4 regions of the Enterobacter sp. ECC-219 genome follow, and region 2 is predicted to be linked to each of the others. Evidence: predicted binding sites of a transcription regulator. Region 2 holds the regulator's gene; each other region holds the start of a gene.

Region 1 (5,384 bases), 2.4 Mb from region 2:
GGCGCAGGCGTTCACCGTCCGGCCCGGCCTGCTTTGGTCCAGGGTAGCGCGGATTCACGCCGCTGACCGGGCAGACGGTGGTACACACCGTGCATTTAATGCAGCTTTCAAAACGGGTGTCGTTCATTGTTCAGCCTCCACGCGCTGGCGAATCTGCCCGGCCACATACAGCGCCGTGACGGCGCAGACCCCGCCACCGCATCCCTGAGCGATGGGATCGTACCCGCCCAGCAGCGAGCCGATGGCAAAGAGATTGCTGACGGGCTTACCGGAAAGCTGCGGGTGCAGCCGGTTATCGACAATCACGCCAAACTGCTGCCAGGGCTGTGGCGTGAAGAAATCACTCTGATACCAGTCCGCGCGGGAGGCGATCTGCCGAACATCCAGCCCCATGATGGCTTCCCGGATGCCCTCCCGGCTGCTCAGCAGCCCGTTGCTGAAGAAGCTGCCGCTCGCCAGCACCGTATAGCGGGCACGAAGGGGGATATCATCGTGGTTGCGCGTCCAGATTTCGCTCACCGCACCGTCGGTCAGGGTGATTTTTTTCACCTCGTCACCCGCCATCCACACGCCGCCCTGCGCCACAAACTGGCGCTGAAGCTGGGTGTGCAGGCGAATGCCGGGTACGGAAGGGGGCAGCGTGGGCAGTAGGCCGAGCGTGCAGGGCAGACGGTCCGACAGCCAGCGCCACAGGCGGTTGTCGTTTAAACCAAAGCAGGCGGGCATTAACAGAGCATCGCAGGTTTCGCCGAGTGGTCTGAGCGCGTCATACAGCAGCGGCCATTTGTCCTCGTTATCCAGAAAACGGGCGATATTCACCGCGCGAAACTCGCTCGGGTTGTCGCGCAGGACATCAAGCTCGGGCAGCTCTATTTCTGCCGTGTCGGCGTTAACGCCCTGGCGACAGAGCGATGCCGCCGCGAGATGGGGCTGAAAATCCAGAAAGCCGCTAATACCCACCACCCGCACTCGTCCCGCGCTGACGGGGGCAACGGGAACCTCCTCCGGGCTGAGCCACGCGGAGCGCAGGGTGCCGAGCGGCGTAACGCGCAGATGGTTTTGCCTGGCGCTCCCCTTCAGACGCGCGCCGCTGTCCGCCAGCAGCGCTTCGGCTTCCAGCGCCAGGCGGTCAATATGCTGCGCGCCAATCAGGTGATAGGGGTGCTCCGGCGGCAGCTTATCGCGGTACGCTTCGTCCAGCAGATCCAGCGAGCCCGACGAGAAGTGCAGGGCGCTCTGGCCGCGGGTGATAATGGCGCAGCGCAGCCCCTGCTTCGTGAGTTTGATGCCGCAAAGCAAGCCTGCCAGCCCGCCGCCGACAATCACGGTATCAAATTTCATCGTGTTGCTCCTTCTCCAGGCCGCAAAGCCCCTGATAGACCCAGCGGGTAAATTCGCTTTCGCGCAGGGCATCCCCCCAGGCGACGGGCTGAATGCCTTTCCAGCGCTCGTTCAAAAACGCGCTGAGCTGATCGAGCGACTGGGTGGCGGTGGTGGTATGAAAACGCTGCAGCAGCCCGGCCGCACGGCAGGCGCACAGCTCGCCCTGGCAGGTGCCCATTCCGACGCGGGTGCGGCGGCGGAGATCGAGCAGGCTGTTGACCGTCAGGTTCTCTACCGCGTACTGCACTTCGCCTGCGGTAACGGCTTCGCACTCGCACACCAGGCTGCGGCTCAATCTTCCTTCACCGAGCCACTGTGGCGTTCTGTCGCCGTGGCGGTAGATGGCCGAACCGCGCAGCGGCGCCGGCAGGGAGATGATTTTTTGCAGCGTTTTTTCGGTAGACTGGCGCGATCCCGGTAGAGGCTGTTCTGCCGTGACGCACGGCTCGGTATTGCCGAGCTTGCGGCAGACGGCATCGGTCGCCCACTCCGCCATCAGACGGTAGGTCATGAGCTTGCCGCCGGTGATGGTGATAAACCCGTCCATGCCGTCGCGCTCGGCGTGATCGAGCAGCACGATGCCCCGGCTGACGTTCCGTCCGCTTGGATCGTTGTCGCTGGCGACAAGGGGACGCACGCCCGCGTAGGCGCGGAGAATACGCGTCTGCGCCATCACCGGGGCCAGTTTTTCTCCTTCGCGCAGCAGGATGTCGACCTCTTCGGCGGTCACGCGGTTGTAGTCAATCTCGCTGTAGTCCACGTGGGTGGAGGTCGTGCCGATTAACGAAATGGTGTCGCCCGGCACGAGGATATCGGCGTCAGACGGCTTGCGGCAGCGGTTGATCACGTGGTTATTGATGCGGTGGTCGAGGATCAGCAGCGAGCCTTTCGCCGGGAACATGCGCACCGACAGGTCGGCATACTCCGCAATGCGCTGGCCCCAGATCCCCGCCGCGTTGACCACCACGGCGGCATACAGCTCGCTGTGCTCGTTGTACTGCGTATCAAACACCCGCACGCCGCAGATGCGATGCCCCTCGCGAATAAGCCCGGTCACTTTATGTCCGGTCAGAATGTGCGCGCCATGCTCGCGGGCATCCAGCATGTTGGCGGCGGTCAGGCGGAACGGATCGACGGTGCCGTCAGGCACTTTCACCGCGCCGATAAGCGTCGGGTTCACCGATGGCTCCAGCCGCCGCGCCAGCGCCGGGTCGACGGCCTCGGCCTGAATGCCCGCTGCAGTGCAGGCGGTTATAAAGGTTGACTGAAAGGCGAGGTCATCTTCGGGAAGCGTAATAAAGAGGCCGTCGGTCGGCTCAATGCAGTGGCGGGCGATGCGCTTGAGGATCTGGTTTTCAGCGATACATTCGCGCGCGGATTCACCGTCGGTAACCGCATACCGCGCGCCGCTGTGGAGCAGGCCGTGGTTTCGTCCGGTTGCGCCCGTGGCAATATCGTGGCGCTCCAGTAGCGTGACGCTTAAGCCGCGAAGGGCGCAATCGCGTGCGATGCCGGCGCCGGTTGCGCCACCGCCAATGATAATCACATCGCTGTAGCGTGGATCGTGAATTGTCATTGCCTTTCCTCTATGTTCGTTTTTTAGCATTTAGCCACATAGATCGTGTGGTTTGTTTGATTTCGAACATAAACGCGCGAAATTCGAAACTGAAACGTGATTTCATGCGCTTTTTTGCGCATTCTGTCATATTTCTGTAACAATCTGTGCGTTGATTCACAGTAACAAACCGCATGTTTTTTTAACATCCCCGCCTCTGTAACCGGGCACGAGATGCCTGGTCATTTTTTGAAAGGCCACGGAGGCTGTTATGCTCAGTATCTTCAAACCTGCGCCACACCGGGCGCGTCTGCCAGAGGCAGAAATTGATCCGCTATACCGTCGTCTGCGTTGGCAAATTTTCCTGGGGATCTTCTTCGGGTACGCGGCGTACTACCTTGTACGTAAAAACTTTGCGCTCGCCATGCCGTATCTGGTGGAGCAGGGCTTTTCACGCGGCGATCTGGGATTCGCGCTGTCGGGGATCTCTATCGCCTACGGTTTTTCTAAATTCATCATGGGTTCCGTGTCGGATCGCTCGAATCCGCGCGTGTTCCTGCCCGCCGGTCTGATCCTGGCGGCAGCGGTCATGCTGTTCATGGGCTTTGTGCCGTGGGCGACGTCCAGCATTGCCATTATGTTTGTCCTGCTGTTCATCTGCGGCTGGTTCCAGGGGATGGGGTGGCCGCCGTGCGGGCGTACCATGGTCCACTGGTGGTCGCAGAAGGAGCGTGGCGGCATTGTATCGGTGTGGAACTGCGCGCATAACGTCGGGGGCGGGCTTCCACCTCTGCTGTTCCTGCTGGGGATGGCCTGGTTTAACGACTGGCACGCCGCGCTTTATATGCCTGCCTTTGGCGCCATTCTGGTGGCGATTATTGCCTTCGCCCTGATGCGCGATACGCCGCAGTCCTGCGGGCTGCCGCCGATTGAAGAGTACAAAAACGACTATCCGGACGATTACAGCGAGAAGCACGAAGAAGAGCTGACCGCAAAACAGATCTTCATGAAGTACGTGCTGCCTAACAAGCTGCTGTGGTACATCGCGGTAGCGAACGTGTTTGTTTACCTGCTGCGCTACGGCATTCTGGACTGGTCTCCGACCTACCTGAAAGAGGTGAAGCACTTCGCGCTGGATAAATCCTCCTGGGCCTACTTCCTGTATGAATATGCCGGGATCCCGGGCACGCTGATTTGCGGCTGGATGTCGGACAAAGTGTTTAAAGGCAACCGCGGCGCGACGGGCGTGTTCTTTATGACCCTCGTGACCATCGCCACCGTGGTGTACTGGCTTAACCCACCGGGTAATCCGGGCGTGGATATGGCCTGTATGATCGTTATCGGCTTCCTGATCTACGGTCCGGTGATGCTGATCGGCCTGCACGCGCTGGAGCTGGCGCCGAAAAAAGCGGCGGGCACGGCGGCAGGTTTTACCGGTCTGTTTGGTTACCTGGGCGGCTCGGTCGCGGCGAGCGCCATTGTGGGCTATACCGTTGACTTCTTCGGCTGGGACGGCGGCTTTATGGTGATGATCGGCGGTAGCGTGCTGGCGGTTCTGCTGCTGGTTATTGTGATGATCGGCGAGAAACGTCACCACGCGGAAGTGCTGGCGCGTCGTCAATAAGGAGCATTGCGATGAAATTAACTCAACTAGCAACCGGTCTGCTGCTGGCAGGCCTGATGACAGGCTCCGCGCTGGCGGCGGATAAAATCGTTATTGCTCACCGCGGTGCCAGCGGCTATCTGCCGGAGCATACGCTGCCGGCGAAAGCGATGGCCTATGCCCAGGGCGCGGATTACCTGGAGCAGGATCTGGTGATGACCAAGGACGACCAACTGGTCGTCCTGCATGACCACTATCTTGACCGCGTGACGGACGTGGCGGAGCGTTTCCCGGACCGCGCCCGCAAGGATGGCCGTTTCTACGCCATCGATTTCACCCTGGCGGAGATCCGCTCCCTGAAGTTTACCGAAGGCTTCGAGATTGAAAACGGCAAGAAGGTGCAGGTCTATCCGGGGCGTTTCCCGATGGGCAAATCCGACTTCCGAATCCATACCTTCCAGGAAGAGATTGAGTTTGTTCAGGGGCTGAACCACTCCACCGGTAAAAATATCGGCATCTACCCGGAAATCAAAGCGCCGTGGTTCCATCATCAGGAAGGAAAAGACATTGCCGCGAAGACGCTGGAGGTGCTGAAACAGTACGGCTACACCAGCAAGAAGGACAAAGTTTACCTGCAATGTTTTGACGCCGCCGAGCTGAAGCGCATCAAAACCGAGCTGGAGCCGAAGATGGGGATGGATCTCAATCTGGTACAGCTGATTGCCTATACCGACTGGAACGAAACTCAGGAGAAGCAGCCGGACGGGAAGTGGGTGAACTACAGCTACGACTGGATGTTCAAGCCGGGCGCAATGAAGCAGATTGCCCAGTACGCCGATGGCA
Region 2 (5,384 bases):
TTTGTTGCCGTTGATTAATGAGCGTTAGATGCGACCTGACGCCCTGCAGCACGATCCCAGATAACCGCCAGAACCAGTGCAACAACGGTAGGCATCAGCCAGGCCAGGCCCTGCTCGGACAGCGGCAGACGCTGTGTCCAGGCTGGCAGAATTTCAGCGAACGCTGATGCTTTAATCCCGTCAAGGATACCAAAAATCAGGCTGATAAACATGGCTGGCGCAATAATTCGTGAGGAGTTATGCCACCACGGACGGGTGAAGCTCAACACCACCAGCACGATGCACGGCGGATAAATCGCCGTCAGCACCGGAATCGAGACCTGAATCAGGTGGCTCAGACCGAGGTTGGACACCGCCATGGAGAAGATACCGAGGATAAACACCAGGGTACGGTATGAGAGCGGCAGATACTGCGCAAAGAACTCTGCGCAGGCGCAGGTCAGGCCAACCGCGGTTACCAGGCACGCCAGGAAGATCAGCGCCGCCAGCAGCATACTGCCCGCACCACCGAAGGTGTGCTGAACGTAAGCGTGCAGGATAGCCGCACCGTTGGCGTTTTGATCGACCAGCATCGCGCTATCAGAGCCCAGGCGGAACAGCGCCAGATACAGCAGCGTCAGGCCTACACCGGCCATCAGGCCAGCCCAGATGGTATAGCGGGTCAGCAGACGCGCTTCGGTCACACCGCGGGAACGCGCGGCGTTAACGATAACGATACCAAACACCATCGCGCCCAGCGTATCCATCGTCAGGTAGCCGTTCACAAAGCCGTTAGAGAACGCGGCGTTTTTATAGGCGTCCATCGCGTCGCTAATTGGACCGGCTGGCCAGATGATGGCCGCCACGGCCAGCACGATCAGCGCCACAATTTTCAGCGGTGCCAGGAAGTTACCGACCGTGTCCAGCAGCTTGCCCGGATAGAGGGAAACCAGGATCACGATGGCAAAATAAATCAGGCTGTAGATAAACAGCGGCATCGCGCCGTCGCCGGTCAGAGGAGCAATACCTACTTCGAAGGAAACGGTCGCGGTACGCGGGGTCGCAAACAGCGGGCCAACGGCCAGATAGCAGACGGTAGCCAGCAGTACGCCCGCCACTTTACCAATCGGGGTGCTGAGGCTATCCACGCCGCCGCCGACTTTCGCCAGCGCGACAACGGTCAGGACCGGCAGACCCACGGCAGTAATCAGGAAACCAAACGCGGCGGTCCAGACGTGTTCACCCGCCTGTAAGCCAACCATTGGAGGGAAAATGATGTTGCCTGCGCCAACGAACAGCGCAAATGTCATAAAGCCCAGCGCGATAATGTCACGCGATTTTAAGTGATGGGTCATAAAACCTTACTGCCTGTGGATGTGGTGTTGAAAACGTTGAGATTTTCGATTCCCCTGACGGGACGATACAGCCGAAAATTTGCTCAATTTCAGCGGGAAATGCTCCCGTCCTGGCGTGGAGAAGAATAGTTTTTCGATTTACCACGCAAATACAGTCGGTCTGACAGTATCTGGGGGGCAATTTAAACGCTTATAACGTTTAAAGGCAAGGTGGGATCGTAAAACCAGAACAATATGCCAGCATGAAAATATACTCCAGCACAATACGCTAATTATAAGAAAAACCCATGGCTAATCATGCGAACAAAAAACAGCCAGCCGTATAAAATTCACACGCGTTTCGCTTGACTGCAAAGCAAACGGGCCAGCAAACGCTGACCCGTGGAAAGGTAAAATGACACACCTGCCGTCAGGCGCTCTTTTTGGCAATTAATCGTTCCGGGATAACGAAACTGAAGCGGGTTCCCTTACCCAGGGTACTCTGGATATCAAGACGGCTTTCATGGTGATTCACCGCGTGTTTCACAATCGCCAGCCCCAGTCCGCTCCCTCCCGTCTGCCGCGAACGCGCTTTATCCACCCGGTAGAAACGCTCGGTCAGGCGCGGAATATGCTCCGGGGCAATCCCCGGCCCGTTATCCTCCACGCTAAACTCGGCGCCTGTCGGCGTATGCTGCCAGCGCACTACGATATCCGTCCCTTCCGGCGTATGGTTTACCGCGTTGTACACCAGGTTGGAGATGGCGCTACGCAGTTCATCTTCGCTGCCCAGCACCTTCAGCGTATTGTCGACGTCAAAGGTCAGCTGATGTTTTTTATGGCTTAACGTCTGCGCTTCACGCTCCACGACGCGCAGCATCATTGGCACATCTATGGTGTCATTCAGCGCAAGCGACGGCGCCGCTTCAATCTTCGAGAGCGTCAGCAGCTGTTTCACCAGCCCTTCCATACGGTGCGTTTGCTCACGCATCGTGTGCAGCGCTTTTTCACGCGGCGCGCCTTCCAGGGTTTGCTCCTGCATCATCTCCAGGTAGCCCTGCAGCACGGTCAACGGAGTGCGTAGCTCGTGGCTCACATTGGCGAAGAAGTTACGACGCGCCCCTTCCAGCTGGTGCATCTGGGTAACGTCGCGCGCCACCATCAGCCACTGGCGATCGCTGTAGGGCATAACGCGGATTTCCAGATGGCGACCGTTATTCAGCTTCAGATTGTGTGGACGGGTAAAATCACGCTTTTTCAGATACAGCGTGAACTCGGGATAACGCAGAAGGTTGAGGATATTCTGACCATTATCGTCCGGCCAGCGCAGGCCCAGCAGCTGTTGCGCAAGGCCGTTACACCAGAAGATTGTCCCTTCTTCGGTCGTCAGAATAACGGCATCCGGCAGCGACTCTGCACCGCTGCGAAAGCGTTTGATCAGGCTTCCCAGCTCGCGACGGCGCTTTTTATTACGCATCTGCATTTGGTGCAGACCGTACAGCAGCGGCTCCCAGCTGCCGCTTCCCGGCGGCGGCGTCATACTGCGGTCAACCCACAGCCACCATGAGAGACGCAACAGGTTCCAGAAATGCCAGACTAACAGCCCGGTGACCGCCGCCAGCAGAAACCACGGCAGATGCCCAAGAAAGGCCCCCAGAAGAAGGGCCGGAATACAGCATAAGATCAGTTCAAAGACGAGCCTTTTCCATGACAGACGTTCCAGCACGCGTCACACTCCTGTCATTGTTCAGAAACGGGTCGAGAAACGATAACCCGTGCCGCGGACCGTCTGTACCATGCGATCGTGGCCGCTCAGTTCCAGCGCTTTTCGCAGGCGGCGGATATGTACGTCAACCGTCCGGTCTTCGACATACACGTTAGTTCCCCAGACGTTATTCAGCAACTGCTCGCGGCTGTAAACGCGTTCCGGATGGGTCATAAAGAAGTGCAGGAGTTTAAATTCGGTAGGCCCCATGTCGAGGGGGGTTTCGCCGGTCATCACGCGGTGTGACGTTGGGTCAAGGCTGAGGCCCTGCATTTCGATCACCTCTTCCACCGCCATCGGCGAAATCCGACGCATGACGGCCTTAATGCGCGCAACCAGCTCTTTTGGGGAAAACGGTTTAGTAATGTAATCGTCCGCGCCGGTCTCCAGACCGCGCACGCGATCCTCTTCCTCTCCGCGCGCCGTGAGCATCACAACCGGAATATCGCGGGTCAGCGCTTCACGCTTCAGGTGTTTGATAAACTGCAGTCCGGAGCCGCCGGGCAACATCCAGTCAAGCAGAATCAGATCGGGCCAGGGTTCATTCAGCTGGTTCACCGCGCTGTCATAATCTTCCGCTTCAACCGGCTGGAAGCCATTTTGTTCGAGCACGAAGCACACCATTTCACGAATTGGAGCTTCATCTTCTACGACCAGAATACGTCTCGCCATACTTTGCCCTGTCTTATCTTATTTAAGTTACAAGTTTGTAATGCGGCGCCATTATGCGTCAGTTTTATGACAGATTTATGAAAAACAGTACCACTACAAATGGCAAACTGTTGTTTTATTACAGCGGTTATTTTCCTCTCCCTGACAGTTTATAATCGCCCGCATCGTTTTTCGCCACGGATCTCCTATGCGCATACTTCACACCTCGGACTGGCATCTGGGTCAAAATTTTTACAGCAAAAGCCGTGCGGCTGAACATGAAGCGTTCCTGAACTGGCTGCTGGAAACGGCCCGGACGCACGAGGTGGACGCGATTATCGTGGCGGGTGACATCTTTGATACCGGCTCGCCCCCCAGCTATGCGCGTGAGCTGTACAACCGCTTCGTGGTCAACCTGCAGCAGACCGGCTGTCATCTGGTGATTGTTGCCGGCAACCATGATTCCGTCGCGACGCTCAATGAATCCCGCGACATCCTGGCGTTTCTCAATACTACAGTGGTCGCCAGCGCCGGGCACGCGCCGCAGATCCTGAAAAAACGCGACGGCACCCCGGGGGCGGTACTGTGCCCCATTCCTTTTTTACGGCCGCGCGACATCGTGCAAAGCCAGGCGGGGCTGTCGGGTGCGGAAAAGCAGCAGCATCTCCTGCAGGCCATCACCGATTATTACCACCAGCAGCACGCCGATGCCTGCGCCCTGCGCGGTGAACAGGCCATTCCGGTCATTGCCACCGGGCACCTCACCACCGTAGGGGCCAGCAAAAGTGACGCGGTCCGCGAGATCTATATCGGCACGCTGGATGCGTTCCCGGCGCAAAACTTCCCGCCAGCCGACTACATCGCGCTCGGGCACATTCACCGTGCCCAGGTCATCGGCGGCTGCGAGCATATCCGCTACTGTGGTTCCCCTATTTCGCTCAGCTTCGATGAAACCGGGAAAGCCAAGTCCGTGCATCTGGTGAGCTTCAGCGAGGGTAAACTCAGCGCCGTCGAGACGCTGGAGGTGCCGGTCACCCAGCTGCTGGCGGTGCTGAAGGGCGATCTGGACGCCATTACCGCCCAGCTTGAGCAGTGGCGCGGCGCGGCGCTTAACCCTCCCGTCTGGCTGGATATCGAAATCACCACCGACGACTACCTCCACGATATGCAGCGGAAAATTCAGGCGCTGACCGAAGAGTTGCCGGTAGAGGTGCTGCTGGTGCGCCGCAGCCGCGAGCAGCGCGAGAAAATTCTGCTCGGCGCACAGCGTGAAACCCTTAGTGAACTGCGGGTAGAAGAGGTATTTGAACGCCGCCTGTCGCAGGAAGAGATCGATGATGCGAAGCGCGTCCGGCTCAACGAGCTGTTCAGCCATACCCTGCACGCCCTCAATGACGAGGAAGAAAACGCATGAAAATTCTGAGCCTGCGTCTGAAAAATCTCAACTCCCTCAAGGGCGAGTGGAAAATTGACTTCACCGCGGAGCCGTTTGCCAGCAACGGCCTGTTTGCCATCACCGGCGCAACCGGCGCGGGCAAAACAACCCTGCTCGACGCCATCTGCCTTGCGCTCTACCACGAAACGCCGCGCCTGAATAAGGTCTCTCAGGCGCAAAACGACCTGATGACGCGCGACACCGCCGAGTGCCTGGCGGA
Region 3 (5,384 bases), 700 kb from region 2:
ACCGCCAGCACCGCCGACGCGCGGGCGAGCTGTTCGCTAAGCATTTTTTGCAGATGCGGTTGTCCAGCCTCATTGGGGCCGGGGGTATCGAGCAGCGTCAACTGCCCGAGGTGGGCATCCAGACCCGCAAGATGCACGAACTCCACTTCAATCACCGGAATATGTTCGATGGCCGCGTATTCGGAAAACGGAAACGCCACGCCCAGCGCCTGGGAGAGTCTCACCAGGTCATTGAGACTTTTCAGGCAATGAAATATTGGCTGCGCGCCCAGATGATGCTTTTCAAAGGCCTCGCCTCTCTCAATGCGTTCAAGCAGCGTATTCATGTCCTTATCAATTTCCAGATGCAAAGCCAGCTTGCCGCGATCGTAATCGCAGAGCTTTTTCTGCAGCAGGTGGATCAAATCATCAATAGGAGAGGCATGTGAGAAGTGGAGCACCGGCTCCTTCTGGCCTGGCGTATGACGGATCAGCGTAGGAAGCGCCGTCATTGGGCGGTTGCGGTTCGGCAACACTTCGGTACCTATAATGGCATTAATGGTGGTCGATTTCCCCGCTTTCATCGTGCCAACGATAGCCAGAACCATTTCCAGACGTGTTATTTTGCGTAATTCATTATTCAGAGTTGCCTGCTGTGCTTCAACGCCCCGCGCACTAAAATGCAAAGGCAGAACGTTGTTCTTTTCTCCCGTAATAGCCGCCGTCGTGTTCTCCAGCATCGCTGTCGGCATTGACCTCAGGGTATCGAGATTTTGCAGGGCGAGCTGTAACAAACGTTCAGCTTCCTGGCTTAATTCAAAAATGGTCTGTGTGTGCATGATAAAAGCCTTTCCTTAACGCAAATTTATTACTTTTATTAAGCCACTTGTTTTAATTATAATGTTCAGGCTTATATGATCACGTGTGGAAAACATGTTCACCGGAATATAACTGATTGAAGATAATCAGAAATAAATGGCTATCCCTGCATGGCGTGTAAAGCTCTCCTCAAGGCCCGGAAGCCAAAAGATAAAAAGCCTGACCCATTTTAAGAAGCTCCAGGATATATCATCATTATTTACCCACCTAAAAAGAGAGGGATAGGCCGCCGCCATAAGAAATGTATGGCAGCAAAGTTCGAAGATAAATAACAATGTGTTGCTTCACCTTATCTGAAATGAAGGTGCGTAGCAATTTGCCGTAATAAAATATTCGATATATTTAGCGACTTCTCTTTCCACCGTGTTAATGACGTTAGCATCGCTTAGCTGACTGACAGTAAGTGTCACTCACAATACATTTTCTGCGTTTTTTAAATTCACAATATCACCGACAAACGTGTGGATTTGCGCTATACTTGCCGCCTTTTTCGGCACTCTGCCGTCATTAAGCTGGCACTTTCCAGCGCGTTAACACTTTTGAGGATACCGATATGCAACTCCCACACTGTCCAAAATGCAATTCTGAATACACCTATGAAGATAATGGCATGTTCATCTGCCCGGAATGCGCACACGAATGGAATGATGCCGAGCTAGCGCAGGATGCTGATGCGCTGGTCGTCAAAGATGCGAACGGCAATCTGCTGGCGGATGGCGACAGCGTAACCGTGGTCAAAGATCTGAAGGTGAAAGGCAGCTCTTCCATGCTGAAGATTGGTACCAAAGTGAAGAATATCCGTCTGGTTGAAGGCGATCATAATATCGACTGCAAAATTGACGGCTTCGGTCCAATGAAACTGAAATCTGAGTTCGTGAAAAAGAACTGATTTACCCGCCCGGTGGCGCTTCGCTTACCGGGCTTTCGGGAACTACACTTAACGGGCTTTTCTTACGTGAGGTAAAGATTATGCCGTTAAGTCCCTACATCTCTTTCGCCGGCAACTGTGCAGAGGCTACCGCCTTCTATCAGCAGGCCGTCGGCGCAGAACTCCTCTATAAAATAACCTTCGGCGAAATGCCAAAAAGCGATAACAGCGAAGAAGGCTGTCCGTCCGGCATGCAGTTTCCGGATTCGGCTATCGCCCACTCCAATGTCCGCATTGCGGGCAGCGATATCATGATGAGCGACGGGCTGCCGCCGGGCAGCAGCGCACAGTACGCGGGCTTCACGCTGGTGCTCGACACGCAGGATGTGTCGGAAGGCAAGCGCTGGTTCGACAACCTCGCCGATGGGGGCAATATCGAAATGGCCTGGCAGGAAACCTTCTGGGCGCACGGCTTCGGTAAGGTCACCGACAAATACGGCGTGCCGTGGATGATTAACGTCGTTAAGCAACAGCACTAATTTTCGGGCGGTGGGCGGTCTGCCTCCGCCTGTCATCAAACTCCCCTCAACTCTTCAAACTCCCGCAACCTGCACTTAACCCAAATGTCATATTGATGCGCCAGCATGAGGCCACATTTATCGTGAGGCCCAGCACATGCAAACTGTTATCCGCGTCGAGAAACTGAGCAAAACCTTCAATCACAACAAGGCGCTGCATGCCGTTGATCTGACCGTCCAGCAGGGCGACATGGTGGCGCTTCTCGGGCCGTCTGGTTCGGGAAAATCCACCCTTTTACGCCACTTAAGCGGCCTCATTACCTGCGATAAAACGCCGGAAAGCCACATCGAGCTGCTGGGCAACACCGTGCAGCGCGCAGGGCGTCTGGCGAGCGATATTCGAAAAAGCCGCGCCCGGACGGGCTACATCTTCCAGCAGTTCAACCTGGTGAACCGTCTTACGGTGCTGGAGAACGTGCTGATTGGCGCCCTCGGCAGCACCCCGTTCTGGCGCACCTGCCTGCGCTGGTTCTCCCCATCCCAGAAGCAGGAAGCCTTACAGGCGCTGACCCGCGTCGGCATGGCGCACTTCGCCCACCAGCGCGTCTCCACCCTCTCCGGTGGACAACAGCAGCGCGTCGCCATCGCCCGCGCGCTGATGCAGAAAGCGCAAATCATTCTGGCCGACGAGCCTATCGCCTCGCTGGACCCGGAATCGGCGCGCATCGTGATGGAAACCCTGCGCGACATCAACCAGAACGACGGCATTACCGTGGTGGTCACGCTGCATCAGGTGGATTACGCCCTGCGCTACTGCGAGCGCATTGTCGCCCTGCGGCAGGGGCATGTCTTCTTTGATGGCGCGAGCCATCAGTTTGATAACGAACGTTTAGATCATCTCTACCGCAGCGTAAACCGCGTCGAAGAGCGCGCGCAGGCTGCATAACGTCCCCATAACGAGGAATGGAAATGAACTATAAAGCCGTTGCCGCGCTGGCCTTTACCAGCATGTTCAGCATCAGCACCCTGTTAAGCCCGGCGTATGCGGAAGAGCAGGAAAAAGCGCTGAATTTCGGCATTATTTCGACGGAATCACAGCAGAACCTGAAGCCTCAGTGGGAACCGTTCCTGAAAGATATGGAAACCAGGCTGGGGATCAAAGTAAACGCCTTTTTCGCCCCGGACTACGCGGGCATCATCCAGGGAATGCGCTTCAACAAAGTGGACATTGCCTGGTACGGTAACCTCTCGGCGATGGAAGCGGTGGACCGCGCCAACGGCCAGGTCTTTGCCCAGACCGTTGCGGCAGATGGCTCCCCTGGCTACTGGAGCGTACTGATCGTCAACAAAGACAGCCCGATCAACACCCTCAACGACATGATCGCCAAACGCAAAGAGCTGACTTTTGGTAACGGCGATCCGAACTCCACCTCCGGCTTCCTCGTTCCCGGCTACTACGTCTTCGCGAAAAACAACATCTCCACCAGCGACTTCAAACGCACGGTGAACGCCGGGCACGAAACCAACGCGCTGGCCGTGGCGAACAAGCAGGTGGACGTTGCCACCAACAACACAGAAAACCTCGACAAGCTGAAGACCTCCGCGCCGGACAAGCTGAAAGAGCTGAAGGTCATCTGGAAATCGCCGCTGATCCCTGGCGACCCGATCGTCTGGCGCAAAAATCTCTCCGAAAGCACCAAGGACAAGGTCTACGACTTCTTTATGAACTACGGCAAAACGCCGGAAGAGAAAGCGGTTCTGGAACGTCTGGGCTGGGCGCCGTTCCGTGCGTCCAGCGATCTGCAGCTGGTCCCGATTCGCCAGCTGGCTCTGTTTAAGCAGATGCAGGCCGTGAAGGACAACAAAGGGCTGAAGGACGAGGAGAAGACCAGCAAAGTGTCTGAAATCCAGGCTCAACTGGAAGACCTCGACCGCCTGACCGCCGCGATCGGCGCGATGACCAGCGTGAATAAAGCGGTGCAGTAGTGCTTTTCTCCCTCTCCCTGTGGGAGAGGGGACATAACCCAAAGGAGTCAACATGCAAACCATCACCCTCCCGCCGCCAAAGCGCAGCTGGTTCTCGCTCATCAGCTGGGCCATTCTGCTGGCGGTGCTGGTTATCTCCTGGAAGGGCGCAGAAATGGATCCGCTGCTGCTCTTCAAAGATTCCGGCAACATGGCCACCTTCGCCGCCGACTTCTTCCCGCCGGACTTCAGCCAGTGGCAGGACTACCTCAGCGAAATGGCGGTCACTCTGCAAATCGCCGTCTGGGGTACTGCCCTTGCCGTCATTCTCTCCATTCCGTTTGGCCTGATGAGCGCTGAAAACATCGTGCCGTGGTGGGTCTACCAGCCGATGCGCCGCCTGATGGACGCCTGCCGCGCCATCAATGAAATGGTCTTTGCGATGCTGTTCGTGGTGGCCGTTGGCCTGGGTCCGTTCGCGGGCGTCATGGCGCTGTTCATCCACACCACCGGCGTACTTTCCAAACTACTGTCCGAAGCGGTCGAAGCCATCGAGCCCGGCCCGGTGGAAGGCATCCGCGCAACCGGCGCCAACAAAATCGAAGAGATCCTTTACGGCGTCCTGCCGCAGGTGATGCCGCTGCTGATCTCTTACTCTCTGTACCGCTTTGAGTCCAACGTCCGCTCCGCCACCGTCGTGGGTATGGTGGGCGCAGGCGGGGTTGGCGTCACCCTGTGGGAAGCGATTCGCGGTTTCCAGTTCCAGCAAACCTGCGCCCTGATGGTGCTCATCATCGTCACCGTCAGCCTGCTGGATTTCCTCTCTCAACGTTTGCGTAAGCACTTCATCTGAGAAGCGAGGCTTTGATTTGTATGCACTTATCCAGACATCCGACCAGTTACCCCACCCGCTGGCAGGAGATTGCGGCAAAGCTCGAAGTGGAGCTGCGCACGCACTACCGCTGCGGGGACTACCTGCCCGCCGAGCAGCAGCTTGCCGACCGCTACGAGGTCAATCGCCATACCCTGCGCCGCGCCATTGACCAGTTGGTCGAGCGCGGCTGGGTGCAGCGCCGCCAGGGCGTGGGCGTGCTGGTGCTGATGCGCCCGTTCGACTACCCGCTTAACGCCCAGGCGCGCTTTAGCCAGAACCTGCTGGATCAGGGCAGCCACCC
Region 4 (5,384 bases), 460 kb from region 2:
CCGGAATGGCTAAGAATCCTCGCTAAGATGCCGGACGATAAAGATAGCTCCCTGCTTTTCCTCTACGATGACGCTCAGTCAATCTATCAGAAAAAGAAAGCTCTCGATTTTACCCTGTCCAGCGTCGATATAAAGGCGCAGGGCCGCACCACTATTCTGGATACCAATTATCGCAACACCCGGCAAATACTCCATTTTGCCAGCAGTATTGCTTTTAATTATCTCAATAATCACATTGAAGATTCCCTCAAATACCAGCTGCCCGCCGCAGGTGGACTGTCCGGAAACTATCCGGCGCTGGCAAGCTTTGATAATCAGGACGAGGAAATTACACGCGTTCTCGATTGGGTCACTGAGCAGCGACAACAGGGTGTTGCCTGGTCGGAAATCGCCATACTCTGCCCCTCAACTTACAGCATTTCGGGTATGCTCGGACCAAGGCTCGAAGCCCGCAAGATCCCCTACCAGATGATTGTCTCCAGCGATGATAAAAAACACTGGTCACCACAGAATGATTTCCTCTGCGTAATGCCGCTGCCAAGCAGTAAGGGTCTTGAATTTCAATCGGTCGCCATTATGGATGCCGCAAAGGAAAGGAATGAAGAAGATCTGAGCGACGATATTAAGCGACTGTATGTTGGATTTACCCGCGCGCGCCAGAATCTTCTGGTGACCATGCACGGAACCGGAAGTCTGCGCGATCATCTGGTCGAGACCTGGGAAAAGAGCGTTAAGACGGTCTAGCTGTCCAGTAAGCACCAAACAATCCCCTCTCCCCTGCGGGGAGAGGGTTAGGGTGAGGGGTAACGCCTGGTATTATTTCAACGCCTCCGGCAGCGTCACAATCCATAGCTCGCTGTCTGACTCCGGCTTCTTCAGCGGCTTCACGCTGAGCGTGGTTTCCACCGGTTTATCATCCAGCGTCAGCTTGCCTTCCGCGTTCACTCGATAATCCTTGAGCTTTTTGCCCTCGACCGGGTGCTGCATCGCCACCTTCACGCCAAAGTCGTTATCGTTCGCCACCGCAAGCCGTTTGCTGTCGATCAGCGCCAGCCCTTCGGCCTTCTCCTGCTGCCAGCCCAGCGCGCGCAGATCGACGACCTGCGTTTTTGCAGCAAGGATAATGCCGCGCTGCGCCAGGGTTTTCTCATCATCAAACTCCGGGTACTCGCCCGGCTTGTCGAAGGCGGTCAGGTCGCTCGCCTTGCTCAGATCCACCTTGTAGATAAGGTTACGCATCGCGTCGTTTTTATCCTCACCCTGCTCAATCAGCAGGATGTGCTGGTCATCCAGTGCCACGATGTCGCCGATTTTGGCATCGCTGTTTTTGCTGTAGGCCGCGCTGTCGATGGGGTAGCCGTACATCGCCGTTTTCCCGGTCGCCGGGTCGAAGCTGACCAGACGCGTAAACAATGCCTGCTTTTTGCTCTTACCGTCGATATCCAGCGTGCTTTGCACGGCGGCGATAATACGCCCGTCCGGCATCCGGGTCAGGCCTTCAAAGCCACGGTTCGGCTGGCGCCATTTGATAACGTTTGGCAGACCGCCCGCGATGGATTTTTCCCCTTCCGCGGCCTGCGGCCCGTGGATCGCCAGAATTTTCCCTTTGCTGTCGACGTTAATCAGGAACGGGCCATACTCGTCGCACAGCCAGAAGCCGCCTTTGCCGTCCGGGGTGATGCCTTCCGTGTCCAGACCGCGGTTGTCACCCTTCAGAATTTTGAGGGTATCGCTGAACGCTACTTCATTGGTGGAGCCAATCACGCCGCTTTGCAGCGGCAGGCCGTTAATCTCGCCTTTATCATCATGCAGCGGGCGGGCATCCGTTGCCTCAGCTTTGCCGTTCTGAACGCGGATAGTCATCAGTAGCGGCGCGAAATCCGGAGTGACAAAAATTTTGGCTTCGTTTTTGCCCATTTTGGGCGCATCGGCGTTGGGACCGCGATCGGTCACGGTCGCGAAGGTAAGGGCATCGCCCTGCTTGCCCGTAAACAGCAGGCCAGAACCAATCCCCACCGGGAGTCCATTCGGAAACGCGTCGGCAAACGCGCCGCTGTATTTTACGTGTGAGCCGTCAGGGAAGCTGACGACATAGCGCTCCGCCGTGGGCTGCGCCGCCAGGCCAGAGAAAGAGAGCGCACAACCGATAAGCACAGGAATAATTTTTCTTTTCATATTGTTAGTATCCAGAAAGTGAAGCCCACAACGTAATGAACAAACGTGTCAGAAAAATGACATAGAACGAAAACGTGGCCGGGCATCTGAACGAATATTGACCACAAAGATGTAAAAAATTGTTTTTTTATGTGATTTTAGAAATGGAATTGGAAATTATTAGAATCCCAATTAATTCATCTCAAATTACTATCCCCGGCTTGTTCAGATTTCGTTTAGTCACAAAATTAAACTGTTCCTCAACGCCTGAAATTTGTGCGTTGACACACCAACAACCTAACCTTTGCGTTACAAATAAAGATAAAAAAATTAACAATACCAGCATTAAAAGTCGATTTGCATCACATTTGCAGTCATAAACATCGCTTGTTAAGGTGCCCCCAGATTAATTTGATGATGAGGCACGAAACATGAAAAAAATGAATATCCTTCTCCTTTCTGCTCTGGCTGCCGTATCAGGTTCCGCACTGGCAATGGGCGGCAGCATTGAACAGGGTAAAAACTTTACCAACCTCAATCTGGAAATGGGGAAATCCTCATCCGGTGTTTATCTCGAAAGTAACTGGCTGAAAAACACCGACGACGGTACCCAGACTGGCGGCGTGGGCGCAGGTTACAACCTGGAAGTGGGCCCGGTGATGCTGAACGCGGGCGCAAAAGCCATCTACATTGGCCCGAAAAAAGGCGATAACGGCGTTGCTTTCCCGATTGGCGGCGGCGTAAACGTTGCGCTGACCGACAGCATCCACGTGTACGGTGAAGGCTATGCGGCACCAGAAGGCCTGAACAACAGCGTGAAAAATTACGTGGAAGCCAACGGCGGCGTAAGCTGGACCCCAATCAAACCGGTTACGCTGAAAGTGGGCTACCGCCACGTGAGCGTTGACGGCAAAGATGGTCGTCCAAACCACACCCTGATTGACGGCGCATATGTAGGCGGTGGAGTCAGCTTCTGATGAAACACCGCATCACCGCGCTTTGCGTTTTGAGCCTCACGCTGATGCTCACCGGGTGCGTCCAGTACAAATGGGTAAAACCGGGCGTCAGCGATACTGAGATGAATAAAAAGCTCACGGAATGCGAAGCGCAGGCCCTGATCGATCTGCCCCCGGATAACGTAGTGACCGGTTCGAGCTCGGAAAAAACGGACAAAAAGAACAAGAAAAAGGATATTTCCACGAGCTACACGGTAGAAGACGCGAATGAATATCGCCGGGATACGTTAGTCGACAGCTGCATGTTTAAAAGCGGCTGGGACAAGATCGAAGTGCAATAATCCCTTTAAAAAAACCTGCCGGCTGGCAGGTTTTTTATTACCTCTTACTTACGCACCACCACCAGCTTCTGGTTCACAAACTCTTTGATACCCAGATCCGACAGCTCGCGCCCGTAGCCGGAGCGCTTCACGCCGCCGAACGGCAGCTCTGGCGCGGTATCGGTGAGCCAGTTGATATACACCATCCCGGTCTCGATCCGCGACGCCATTTTCTTCGCGCGCTCGATATCCTGGCTGAACACCGCCCCGCCCAGGCCGTAGTGGGAGTCGTTTGCCAGGGCGACCGCCTCGTCGTCGTTTTTGACCACGTACATTTGCGCTACCGGGCCGAAGAACTCTTCAAAGTACGCCGGGTTGTCGCGGGAGATATTCGTCAGGATCGTCGGTTCGAAGAAGCTCCCGTCGCGCTGCACCGGCTTGCCACCATAGTGCAGTGTGGCACCATTTTTCACCGCCTCGTTAACCTGTCTGGTGAGCGTTTCCAGCGCATCTTTAGACGACAGCGGCCCCAGCGTGGTGCTCTCGTCCAGCGGATCGCCAATTTTCACCTGCTTAAACGCTTCGGTGAATTTGCTCAGGAAGGCATCCGCAATCTTCTCATGCAGAATAAAGCGCTTCGCCGCGGTGCAGACCTGCCCGGCATTGTTGAGTCGCGCATTCACGCCAATTTTGACGGCCTTCTCCAGGTCTGCATCATCCAGCACGACGAAGACGTCGTTACCGCCCAGCTCCAGCGTAGATTTTTTGATGTGCTTCGCCGCCTGCGCGGCCACCACGCTGCCGGCCTTTTCAGAGCCGGTCAGCGCTGCGCCCTGTACGCGATCGTCGGCAATGATGTTCGCCACCTGCTCGGACGAGATAAACAGGTTGGTCCACGCCCCTTCCGGCGCCCCCGCCTCGCGCACCAGGTGCGCAAAGGTCTCGGCGCAGTGCGGCACGATGCTGGCATGCTTGGCGATGACGGGGTTCCCCGCAGCCAGGTTCGGCGCCAGAACGCGCATCAGCTGGTAATACGGGAAGTTCCACGGCTCAACGGCCATCAGCACGCCGATGGGGTGATGCTCCACCCACGCTTCCCCGAGCTCAGAGTCATACTTCACCGGGGCCAGGAACTGCTTCGCGTTGTCGGCGTAGTAGCGGGCGATCTGCGCGCACAGCTTCACCTCGCCGCGGCTCTGTTCGATGAGCTTACCCATCTCCTGGCTGGCAATTTTCGCCAGATCCTCCACGCGCTCGTCGATCAGGTCGGCGAGCTTATGCAGCACCGGCAGTCGCTGGTTGATGTCGCCTTTCGCCCACTCGGAATGATAAAGCGCATCAGCCGCTCTGAGCGCCGCTTCGATATCCGCGTCGGTATGTGAGGGGTATTCTTTGATGAGCTGGTTAGTGGCAGGATTTACTGTCTGATAAGCCATGTCGAATCTCCTTGTTTTACCGCTTAGGGTATTAAGGGTAGTCAACATGACTGGCGATGGAGGTAAAGTTGGGTATATCCGGAAGGTTCTTAATGAAGCGCTGCCAGACGGTTCGCTGACGTGGTATAAAAAACCTCCAGAAGGAGTTTCCATGACCGATACCCGACACGTTCGCCAGACTTTTCACCGCACCCAGGGCCTTGAGCTGCGCAGCACCTGGCAGAGCACGCAGGCGTACAAACGCCACTGTCACCCTCAACTCTCCATCGGGGCGATTGTTGAGGGCCAGACCTGCTGCGTGTGCCATGATCAAGAGTACATTCTTCATCCCGGGGACCTGATTGCGATCCCGGCTTATGCGCCGCACAGCTGCAACCCCGTCGACGGGCAGCCGCGCAGCTACCATATGCTCTATATCGACACCGATCTTCCTCTGGCGCTACAGGTGATTCGTAACCCTGCCCTGTTTGCCCGTTACCTGGACGTCGTTAAGACAATGTCTCCAGTGTCCGTGGAGG

What was found. The regulator PhoB, encoded in region 2, activates phosphate uptake and scavenging genes when phosphate is short. The targets are predictions, from matches to a motif close to CTGTCATAAAACTGNCNNAT.
Region 1: glpT (glycerol-3-phosphate transporter) is a predicted target of PhoB. The motif match lies at 3,083-3,102, and genes of this name have one in related genera.
Region 3: phnC (phosphonate ABC transporter ATP-binding protein) is a predicted target of PhoB. The motif match lies at 2,295-2,314, and genes of this name have one in related genera.
Region 4: V1603_RS06040 (esterase-like activity of phytase family protein) is a predicted target of PhoB. The motif match lies at 2,221-2,240, and genes of this name have one in related genera.

What each region holds. Positions count from the first base shown of each region.
Region 1 covers NZ_CP143680.1:4,165,896-4,171,279, reverse strand. Annotated here, with positions in the region: gene glpC (anaerobic glycerol-3-phosphate dehydrogenase subunit GlpC) at 1-127, opposite strand, end outside; gene glpB (glycerol-3-phosphate dehydrogenase subunit GlpB) at 124-1,341, opposite strand; gene glpA (anaerobic glycerol-3-phosphate dehydrogenase subunit A) at 1,331-2,959, opposite strand; gene glpT (glycerol-3-phosphate transporter) at 3,210-4,562, shown strand; gene glpQ (glycerophosphodiester phosphodiesterase) at 4,574-5,384, shown strand, end outside.
Region 2 covers NZ_CP143680.1:1,739,760-1,745,143, reverse strand. Annotated here, with positions in the region: gene brnQ (branched-chain amino acid transporter carrier protein BrnQ) at 15-1,334, opposite strand; gene phoR (phosphate regulon sensor histidine kinase PhoR) at 1,744-3,039, opposite strand; gene phoB (phosphate response regulator transcription factor PhoB) at 3,061-3,750, opposite strand; gene sbcD (exonuclease subunit SbcD) at 3,938-5,143, shown strand; gene sbcC (exonuclease subunit SbcC) at 5,140-5,384, shown strand, end outside.
Region 3 covers NZ_CP143680.1:1,034,862-1,040,245, reverse strand. Annotated here, with positions in the region: gene crfC (clamp-binding protein CrfC) at 1-818, opposite strand, end outside; gene V1603_RS04830 (zinc ribbon domain-containing protein YjdM) at 1,412-1,747, shown strand; gene yjdN (VOC family metalloprotein YjdN) at 1,828-2,265, shown strand; gene phnC (phosphonate ABC transporter ATP-binding protein) at 2,402-3,190, shown strand; gene phnD (phosphonate ABC transporter substrate-binding protein) at 3,214-4,230, shown strand; gene phnE (phosphonate ABC transporter, permease protein PhnE) at 4,283-5,062, shown strand; gene phnF (phosphonate metabolism transcriptional regulator PhnF) at 5,083-5,384, shown strand, end outside.
Region 4 covers NZ_CP143680.1:1,284,723-1,290,106, reverse strand. Annotated here, with positions in the region: gene V1603_RS06045 (3'-5' exonuclease) at 1-744, shown strand, start outside; gene V1603_RS06040 (esterase-like activity of phytase family protein) at 817-2,175, opposite strand; gene V1603_RS06035 (YfaZ family outer membrane protein) at 2,586-3,131, shown strand; gene V1603_RS06030 (hypothetical protein) at 3,131-3,451, shown strand; gene V1603_RS06025 (NAD-dependent succinate-semialdehyde dehydrogenase) at 3,496-4,866, opposite strand; gene V1603_RS06020 (helix-turn-helix domain-containing protein) at 5,018-5,384, shown strand, end outside.